DNA from 3 places in the Shewanella sp. MF05960 genome. Region 3 is predicted to be linked to each of the others. Evidence: predicted binding sites of a transcription regulator. Region 3 holds the regulator's gene; each other region holds the start of a gene.
The links. The regulator ArgR, encoded in region 3, controls arginine synthesis, uptake and breakdown. The targets are predictions, from matches to a motif close to ANTGAATANNTATTCANT.
Positions count from the first base shown of each region.

Region 1: a site for ArgR is predicted at 1,661-1,678, ahead of ACROAE_RS00470 (OadG family transporter subunit). Genes of this name have one in related genera too.
Region 2: a site for ArgR is predicted at 1,372-1,389, ahead of gltB (glutamate synthase large subunit). Genes of this name have one in related genera too.

Region 1 is NZ_JBOZPS010000001.1:106,154-109,438, forward strand. It holds gene oadA (sodium-extruding oxaloacetate decarboxylase subunit alpha) at 1-1,264, opposite strand, end outside; gene ACROAE_RS00470 (OadG family transporter subunit) at 1,278-1,520, opposite strand; tRNA gene ACROAE_RS00475 (tRNA-Arg) at 2,368-2,444, opposite strand; tRNA gene ACROAE_RS00480 (tRNA-Ser) at 2,506-2,597, opposite strand; tRNA gene ACROAE_RS00485 (tRNA-Arg) at 2,605-2,681, opposite strand; tRNA gene ACROAE_RS00490 (tRNA-Arg) at 2,709-2,785, opposite strand; tRNA gene ACROAE_RS00495 (tRNA-Arg) at 2,813-2,889, opposite strand; tRNA gene ACROAE_RS00500 (tRNA-Ser) at 2,913-3,004, opposite strand; gene csrA (carbon storage regulator CsrA) at 3,267-3,285, opposite strand, start outside.
Region 2 is NZ_JBOZPS010000002.1:145,314-148,598, forward strand. It holds gene ACROAE_RS02365 (TIGR01212 family radical SAM protein) at 1-919, opposite strand, end outside; gene gltB (glutamate synthase large subunit) at 1,442-3,285, shown strand, end outside.
Region 3 is NZ_JBOZPS010000012.1:38,367-41,651, reverse strand. It holds gene ACROAE_RS13245 (ABC transporter ATP-binding protein) at 1-226, shown strand, start outside; gene ACROAE_RS13240 (Dyp-type peroxidase) at 435-1,373, shown strand; gene argR (transcriptional regulator ArgR) at 1,502-1,972, opposite strand; gene ACROAE_RS13230 (META domain-containing protein) at 2,143-2,583, opposite strand; gene ACROAE_RS13225 (hypothetical protein) at 2,706-2,924, shown strand; gene ACROAE_RS13220 (GNAT family N-acetyltransferase) at 2,928-3,285, shown strand, end outside.

The DNA.
Region 1 (3,285 bases), on a different contig from region 3:
GTTCTTTTGCAGCTTGTTCAAGCTCAACACGTAATTTATCCAGTTCTGGTGCAATCAAATCTGCCGGACGGCACGTAATCGGTGACTCGCCTTTTAACACACGTGCTTGTAGCTCGGCATTAACGGGCGCAGGCGTGGCACCGTATTCGCCTTTTAGTACGCCTTCGGTCTCTTTAGTCATGGATTTGTAGCGCTCGCCCATCAATACGTTAATCACGGATTGTGAGCCAACAATTTGCGAGGTAGGTGTCACTAATGGTAAAAAGCCAAGATCTTCACGTACCCGTGGAATCTCCTCAAGCACGGCATCCATTTTGTCAGCAGCGCCCTGCTCTTTTAATTGGTTTTCCATGTTAGTTAGCATGCCGCCAGGCACTTGTGCACGTAAGATACGTGAATCAATCCCTTTTAACGCACCTTCAAAGCGCACGTATTTTTTACGCACTTCACGGAAGTATGCGGCGATTTCTTCTAACAGCACCATGTCATAGCCCGTGGCTCTGTCAGTATCTTCGACCATAGCAACAAGTGTTTCAGTGGCACTGTGACCATAAGTTTGGCTCATTGAAGAGATCGCGGTATCCAGTACATCAACCCCGGCTTCAATCGCCTTTTGATAGGTTGCGGTGCTTAACCCTGTGGTGGCATGACAATGCATCGAAACCATTAAGTCTGTTTGCGACTTTAAACGGCTAATAAGCTCATAGGCCTGCATTGGCTTAAGTAAACCAGCCATATCTTTAATACATAAAGAATCTGCGCCCATGTCTTCTAAACGCTTAGCCATATCCACCCAGGTATCGATGGTATGCACTGGGCTTGTGGTAAATGAAATTGTACCTTGTGCATGTCCGCCAACGTTTTTAACTGCCTTAACTGCCGTTTCAAGGTTACGTACATCATTCATAGCATCGAAAATACGGAACACATCGACACCGTTGGTATGAGCACGCTCGACAAAGCGAGTCACGACATCGTCGGCATAATGACGGTAGCCTAGTAAATTTTGCCCACGCAATAACATTTGCTGCGGCGTATTAGGCATGGCTTTCTTTAATTCACGAATACGGTCCCACGGATCTTCGCCAAGATAACGAATACAAGAGTCGAATGTGGCTCCACCCCATGACTCAAGTGACCAAAATCCAACTTTGTCTAATAGCGGTGCAATGGGCAGCATATCGTCGATACGTAACCGCGTGGCCAGTATTGATTGGTGGGCGTCACGTAGGACAACATCGGTTAGTGCTAATGGCTTGCTCATATTGACTCCAAATTTATTTCGCGCGGTATTGATGTATCGCAGAGGTAATTGCGCTTACCAGCTTAGGATCTAATGTTGACTGAGCCGATGCTCTTGGTGCTATCGGCGCAGGTGTTGGTGTAGCCACTGGCGCAGGAAAAAGCTTTGCAACAATCCCTATACCCACGATCAATAGACTTAAAAATATAAACACTAGGCCCATGCCCATTATCATGATGCCCAGCGCATCGGATAACTGCTCAGATATCGATGTCATGCTTCCTCGCTTATTTTTCTAACCATTAAATCTTATGTCGTAAATTGTTGAGGCTGTCGATGCACCATCACTGTGCGCGATGGTGACAAGTCGATTTGCAGCCGTAATTTTGAGCCACGGATTAACAATTGCTAATTCAGAAAGCATAAATATTCAATTTAATATCGATTTAATACTGTGTTCCATTGAGTCAACGTCACGATTAACGCGACATAAACTCAAAATCCTGTCACAAAATATAAACAATATACGTCAACATTGCTATCCTTTTGTAAATTGGTCTTACCAAAACAAATGTTCAATGACAGTGCAGCAAAGGAATATTCAAAATAAACCCCCAATAAATAAAGATTCTATAATTATTTACGCGATTTCAATCTACAAATCACAAAATCGATAACATTAACGGTCAAGCAACATGCCGAAATAGTGCATCATACTTAAGCAAACGAATAAAATAACTGACATTAAGCAATAAAAATGAATAAAAATGTAATTAGCCAACCTAAACTCGAGATAAGAGATGGAAACAAAATGTTTAATATCAAATCATTAAGGTTCAAATGTTTCAAACTTGTGATTTTTTGCTAATAAGGTGAATTAACGCGTCAATAGCTAGCCGATTGCAAGTTCATTCAACGCATTCAGCGAGACAAAAGGCTTTTTGAAAACCTTTTTTATTCCCAGTTCAGATTGGTTAAGAAATATGTACTTGATTGAGCCTAAATCATCACGTTGATGAGCCCAACGAATAGCTGAAAGGATATGAAAGAGGATTAGCAATGTGAATGAGACTGGCAAACAGACATAAAAAAACGCCCTGTATAAATACAGGGCGTTTTTAATATGGTGCGCGTGGGAGGATTCGAACCTCCGACCGCCTGGTTCGTAGCCAGGTACTCTATCCAGCTGAGCTACACGCGCAAAATCGGTACAACATGCCATTTATTAGTAACACAACCATTATAGCTGCTAAAACAATAAATGGCGGAGAAGGAGGGATTCGAACCCTCGATGGGATTTAAAGCCCATACTCCCTTAGCAGGGGAGCGCCTTCGGCCACTCGGCCACCTCTCCGCAAAAATGGTGCGCGTGGGAGGATTCGAACCTCCGACCGCCTGGTTCGTAGCCAGGTACTCTATCCAGCTGAGCTACACGCGCGAAATTTGGGTTTTGGTGAAACATGAATGGTGCGCGTGGGAGGATTCGAACCTCCGACCGCCTGGTTCGTAGCCAGGTACTCTATCCAGCTGAGCTACACGCGCATTCATGGTTTACACATTAATAGTAAATGGTGCGGATGGGAGGATTCGAACCTCCGACCGCCTGGTTCGTAGCCAGGTACTCTATCCAGCTGAGCTACATCCGCATCGATTTTACTATTTTAAGAAATGGCGGAGAAGGAGGGATTCGAACCCTCGATGGGATTTAAAGCCCATACTCCCTTAGCAGGGGAGCGCCTTCGGCCACTCGGCCACCTCTCCGTTTTCTTGGCGCACATATTACTGTTTGACGAAAATAAGTCAAACCCTTTTTAGGGATCCTATCTTCATTTGGACTGTTTTTAATCACATTGGGGATAATAGCTTCAAATAGTCGTGAAAACTGTATTCATTTTTACGAATATTACTTTAAAAAATGATTTTCAAAGACTTTTTTTATACCGCTCAAAAATGATCATTTACTCAGAAAACAAAAAAGTCAGCAAACTGCTGACTTTATTTTTATCGGACAAAATAGCCGAAATTAGTAATTGCCACCTTCT
Region 2 (3,285 bases), on a different contig from region 3:
ATTCTCGAAGTTCATCAACAATCGCAACTAATCCATCCCAGCGATAAGCACACCAGTCTGGTGCGAGTAACATCGGTTTTTTAGCATAAGCGGTAACGCGATGATAAATAATGTGTTCAGGCGTATGGCGAATAAGCGTGGCCGCAGCAGAAGCATATTCTTCGAGAGTTAATAAAGGCATAGGCTTATAGCGCCATTGCTTTGCCATCGTGCTGCCTTCTACGATATGCAAAGGATGCAATTTGATCCCGTCCACACCGATGCCTAATACGGTTTGTAAACTATTAAAGTAATCAACCGTTGTTTCACCAGGCAAACCTAAAATTAAGTGCGTACATACCTTAATGCCACGTGAGCGTGCTGCATGAACGGTTTTACGGTATTCATTTAAGAGATGGCCGCGATTAATCCTTTTTAGCGTGAGTGTATTACTTGTTTGTAATCCAAGCTCCAGCCACACATCAAGGCCTTGCTGTTGGTACTCAACCAGTAAATCGATCACGTCATCTGGCACGCAGTCAGGACGGGTACCAATATGTAAACCCACGATATCTTTATCTTCAATGGCTTGATCGTATTTGCGTTTTAACTGACTAAATTCATCATAGGTGCTCGTATATGCTTGAAAATAAGCAATATACTTGGCACTCGATACCTTCGCAGGCCGAGTTTTTTGGTCATTATTAGGAAATAAATGTGCTCGCAACTTTCCTTCAGCAAGCTGTGTAGAGATGGGCTGTTCGAGACCTTGCTGAGCATTAAATGAAGCCACATTACAGAAAGTACACCCACCAATACCTAGTGTGCCATCACGGTTTGGGCAGGTAAATTGCGCGTCAATAGTGAGTTTTTTGATGCGCTCACCATATCGGGCTTTGCAGTAAGAGCCAAAAGTATTCACGTAATCGTCTAAGCCCACAATAAGCCCTTAATATTTATCAAAAGGGCGTCAGTTTAGGGAGCAGTTAAACGTCTGTCTTGGTGCTAAATCAATAAAATGCTCGATCAACTCAAGTATGCTGCAAACTGAGATGTTGAAGGGAAAATCGTTTAAAACAATGCCAAGTGTATTTATATGACTAAAAATGAATATTTACTCATTTAGAATAATTTTTTACCCATTAACTGTATTTGAAATAAAATTCATTATTTTTATTTCAAATACAATTTTAACGAATTGTTGCCAAAAGGTAACCATTTGTTTGAATACTTTCTAAAATTGTTTTTATTCAGAAGGTTATAGCAACATAATTGCAGTTGACGTTAACGTAAACTTGATAGGTTGTTACGCTTTTTTGGTAATTATATTTCAGTTTGTTGCATTTTTTTGGTTTGACCTTTATGCATTCTCGGTTTAATTTGAATGGTTCGGGTGCATATCTATGGAATGTTTCACATTTACCCCGAGTCGTATCCAGTAGAGGTTTAGGGGGTTTTTTGTATGAGCTTGTATCATCCCAGTTTTGAGCGTGACAATTGCGGATTTGGTTTAATAGCACAAATGGACGGCGACGCTAGTCATCGCATTGTGCGCACCGCAATTCATGGTCTCGATCGAATGAAGCATCGTGGTGGTATTGCAGCTGACGGACGCACAGGTGATGGCTGTGGTTTATTAATGCAAATGCCTACGGGTTTCTTTGAAGCTATCGCAGCAGAAAACGATTGGCACTTAAGCCGAAAGTTTGCCGTCGGTATGCTATTTCTCAGCCAAGACGAACAACGCGCTGACGAAGCTAAATTAATTTTAGAAAAAGAACTACAAAGAGAAACACTGAGTGTTGCAGGTTGGCGTAAGGTTCCGGTTAATCCAGATGTTCTGGGGGAGATTGGCCGGGCAAGTTTGCCACAAATTTACCAAGTTCTGATTAATGCGCCAGTGGGATGGCGTGAAAAAGATCTTGAACGTCGCCTCTATATGGCACGCCGTCGTCTTGAACAACAAATTACCGATGACAAAGATTTTTATGTCGCCAGCTTATCTGGCCAAGTGATTGTCTATAAAGGCCTAATGATGCCGGCAGATTTGCCTTCATTTTATACAGACCTTGCCGACATTCGCTTAAAAAGTGCTATTTGTTTGTTTCACCAACGCTTTTCTACCAACACATCGCCAAAATGGCCATTAGCACAACCGTTTCGTTATTTAGCGCACAACGGTGAAATCAACACCATTACGGGTAACCGTCAATGGGCACGCGCTCGTGCTTATAAATTTAATTCGCCACTGTTACCAGACTTACAACAAGCAGCCCCATTTGTGAACGAAACGGGATCAGATTCATCCTCTTTAGATAATATGCTAGAAATGCTGTTATCGGGTGGTATGGACTTATACCGCGCCATGCGTTTGCTTATTCCACCTGCGTGGCAATCAAACCCGGAAATGGATGACGAGCTAAAAGCCTTTTATGACTTTAACTCAATGCACATGGAACCCTGGGATGGCCCAGCGGGTATTGTAATGACCAACGGTCGTCATGCCGCTTGTGCTGTTGACCGTAATGGTTTGCGCCCTTCTCGTTATGTGATTACCAAAGACCGGATTTTAACCTTAGCCTCAGAAGTCGGTATTTGGGATTATGCGGCTGATGAAGTGATTGAAAAAGGCCGTGTCGGTCCTGGAGAGTTATTAGTCCTAGACACTGTAAATGGTCGTTTATACCAATCATTCGAAATCGATAATGACCTAAAGCGTCGTCATCCTTATAAGGAATGGATGGCCAAAAACAGCCAAACCTTGATCCCTGCTGAACAAATGGCACCGACTAAACAAGGTGCGAGCGGTTTTGATAGCAAAACATTATTGCAATACCAAAAGCAATTTGGCTTTACTCGCGAAGAGCTAGAGCAAGTCATTTGGGTACTCGCAAGTCAAGGTGAAGAAGCAATCGGTTCAATGGGTGACGATACCCCAATGGCAGTCTTGTCGAAAAAGTCACGTTCGTTATATGACTACTTCCGCCAAAAATTTGCTCAGGTTACCAACCCGCCTATCGATCCATTACGTGAAAAACACGTGATGTCGTTAGCCACATGTGTGGGCCGCGAACAAAACCTATTTAGCGAAACAACCGGCAATGCTTACCGCGTCATGTTTAACTCACCGATATTATTGTTCAGTGATTTTAACCAACTACTCGGTTTAGACAGCACCAACTACCGCGCTAACACAGTCGACTTAAACTACGACGCTCACGAAAGCTTAGAGCAAGCCATTCATCGTATTACTGATGAAGCAGAGCGCTTAGCGCGTAGTGGCACAACGCTATTGGTATTGTCTGA
Region 3 (3,285 bases):
GGCGCAGGGGCAATTATTATTAAGGCCACAACAAATGATGCTGCAAGCCGATCCAAAGGGCCTCGGGGAAGTCATCGATCGGCGGTTTTTAGGCTCAGTGTGTCATTACCAAGTTAAGTTAAATGATATTTATATAGAAGTGAGCAGTCCAATCATGAGTTTTGCAGCGGGCCAGCGAGTCAGCCTTACCGTTGCCGAGCACCCACTGGTGGTTTTTCTTGATTAACATATTGCTCAACTTAGTCGTTATTTGCTTGCTGCGGTGATAATTGACTGTGAATGGCAGTTAATCATCTAAATGTGAGTGTACTTCAAGTAATTTGTGGTTATTTAGGCTAAAGTGATTTGGCTTAATGATTACAAATCTAATATCATCAATTTGTTAAGTAATAAGCATTTAGGCCGACAAACAGTATTAAGGTGGATGAGTTTATATGGGTAACCAAGTTATGCCTCGTGAACAGTTAGGAATTTGCGCAGAAGGGAATTTACACAGTGTGTATTTGATGTTTAACGCTATTGATGGTGTTGAAGAGCAGTTACGCCCATCAATTGCTAATGTGGCGCAATACATATACGAACTCACGGACCAATATGCCGACAGTGCTTTTAATGGCTTTGTGGGGATTGGCGCTAACTTTTGGGATACTTTTTATCCTCAAGCACGCCCTGCATTGTTAAAACCGTTTCCGGCGATGAACGAAGGTAACCGTGACGCACCTGCAATGGAGTATGATATTTTTGTGCATATCCGCTGTGATCGCTACGATATTTTGCATTTAGTGGCCAATGAGATTAACCAAATGTTTGAAGACTTGGTTGAACTCGTTGATGAAGAACGTGGTTTCCGCTTTATGGACAGCCGTGATTTAACTGGCTTTGTCGATGGCACCGAAAATCCGAAAGGACGTCATCGTCAGCAAGTCGCATTAGTGGGTAATGAAGATCCTGAGTTCACTTCAGGTAGTTATGTGCATGTACAAAAATACAAACATAACCTCAGCAAGTGGCATAGATTACCTCTAAAAAAACAAGAAGATATTTATGGCCGTACTAAGGTCGACGATATTGAATATGAATCTGAAGATAAGCCGTTAACAAGCCATACAAAGCGGGTTAATTTAAAAGATGATCAAGGTAACTCATTAGAGATTTTGCGCCAGAGCATGCCTTTTGGTTCGGTAAAAGAGCAGGGATTAGTGTTCATTTCTGTGTGCAAAACACCAGAACATTTTGAGAAAATGTTACGCAGTATGGTGCACGGTGATGCTCATGGTAATCATGACCATTTAATGCTGTTTACCAAAGCCTTAACCGGGTCGTCTTTCTTTGTTCCTTCGCTGGATTTTTTAACCCAGTTTGACGACGCATAATCGGTTCTCTGCTGTTTAGGGTTTACCGTTAGGCAATAAAAAAGCAATGCCGAGGCATTGCTTTTTTAAATCTCAACATTGTTTAATTCGGCTTAATGCTAGAATTAAAATTCAGTTTAAGTGCTTTATTATTCTGTGTAGTTAAACAGAGATTTAACGGTTTCTAGTGTGTCATCAATTGTTTTGATGCTGGCAGGGCAGATGAAAATAGTATCATCACCTGCGATAGTGCCTAAAATACCTTCGGGCTTACCTATAGAGTCGAGTAAGCGAGCAATTAATTGTGCAGCACCAGGACTGGTTCTTACCACAATCATGGCTTGGTTATGATCAACATCTAGCACGAGATTTTTTAGTGGGCTGCCAGCTGTTGGTACACCTAGCTCTGCTGGTAAACAGTACACCATTTCTTGTTTAGCATTGCGTGTACGTACCGCGCCAAACTTGCTAAGCATACGAGATACTTTTGATTGATTAATATTGCCGAATCCTTCGGCTTGAAGCGCAATAACAATCTCACTTTGGCTTCCAAAACGCTCTTCTTTCAGAATCGCTTTAAAAGTTTTAACGAGCTCATCCTGATTTCTTGTCGCTGGCATAATGATATTTCATCTTATAGTTGTTATTCAAAAAACTTGTACATTTTGAATATATCCACTTATTAAGTCAAGAAAGAATCATATTTTCTGAATAAAAATTCAAATTAAGAGTGGAACTTAATGCTGACACCTTGCGGGTTATATGAACAATTATCATCTCGATATGGCGATTACAGTGCTTTTGGTGGTTCGCCTAAGTCATTTAAGCGGCTAAGCACTAATAAAGTATCACCATTTTTAGCCAGTAAATTGAGCTTCCCATTAGAAAAACCTGCATGCTGTACTAATGATATTGCTTGCATTAAGTCGGCTTCTTGCGCCATTAATGAATCGATACATGCTTTCATCGTGGCGCCAGCGGTGGTGAGCTGTAACAGATTACCTTGTTGAGTATATTGGCCAAAAAATTGATTACAGCTATTGTTACCCGTGAGTTGTCCGTCTTGAGCAAACACGATATTGGCTGGGCTGTGGTAAATAGCAGGCGTATCGAGAACAGTTTCGACATGCCATGTGCCAATGAGTTGATCGCTTGAGAGTTGTAATGCTGGGTTTTGACAAGCACTGAGGCCAAAAAGTAAAACGGCGGCAGTAAGAATAGGCTTTATCATGTTGTTAATGTTCCTAAAATAACAAAAGCCATTATTCTACTATTTGTTCAGCGCATTTAGGGGGATAATAACCTAATTATTGGTTTAATTAACATAATTTAACCTGTTTACGGGTACACCATATGATCAAACTACTCAAAATTTTACACTTTATTGGCATCGCTATGTTGCTGGTGGGTGTGTATTTATACCTGCAGACAGAGTTTGGCCAGCAAGTGAGTGGCATGTTAGTGATTGCCTTGCTCATTGGGATTGGCACGTTAATTATGTCGCCGTTACCTGTTGCACTGGTTATCGAGTGGGCACAAAAACAACCTTCTTCTTTCAATTCAAAGGAATAACCATTGTCATTCATCGTCCGTAAAGCTGTATTAACCGACGCCAAAGCCATCGCGCACTTAGAACGTGCCCATGTTGATGACGAACTAACCACCCCTAACGGCATTTTACATGCTCATTCGTTAACCATTAGCGAAGTTAAACAATTAATTATTCAGCACTGGATAGTGGTTGCCGAACAACAAGGCGACATTATCGGTTATGTTGTTGCCGCGAAATGGGTCTTTGTTTCTTCTCAGCCATTGTATCGTAATATTATCCAACGGATTAAATTTGCTGATTTTGAAGGACGTCCTTTATCGACCACCAATACCTGCCAATATGGGCCTGTTTGGATTAATAAATCATATCGAGGTAATGGTA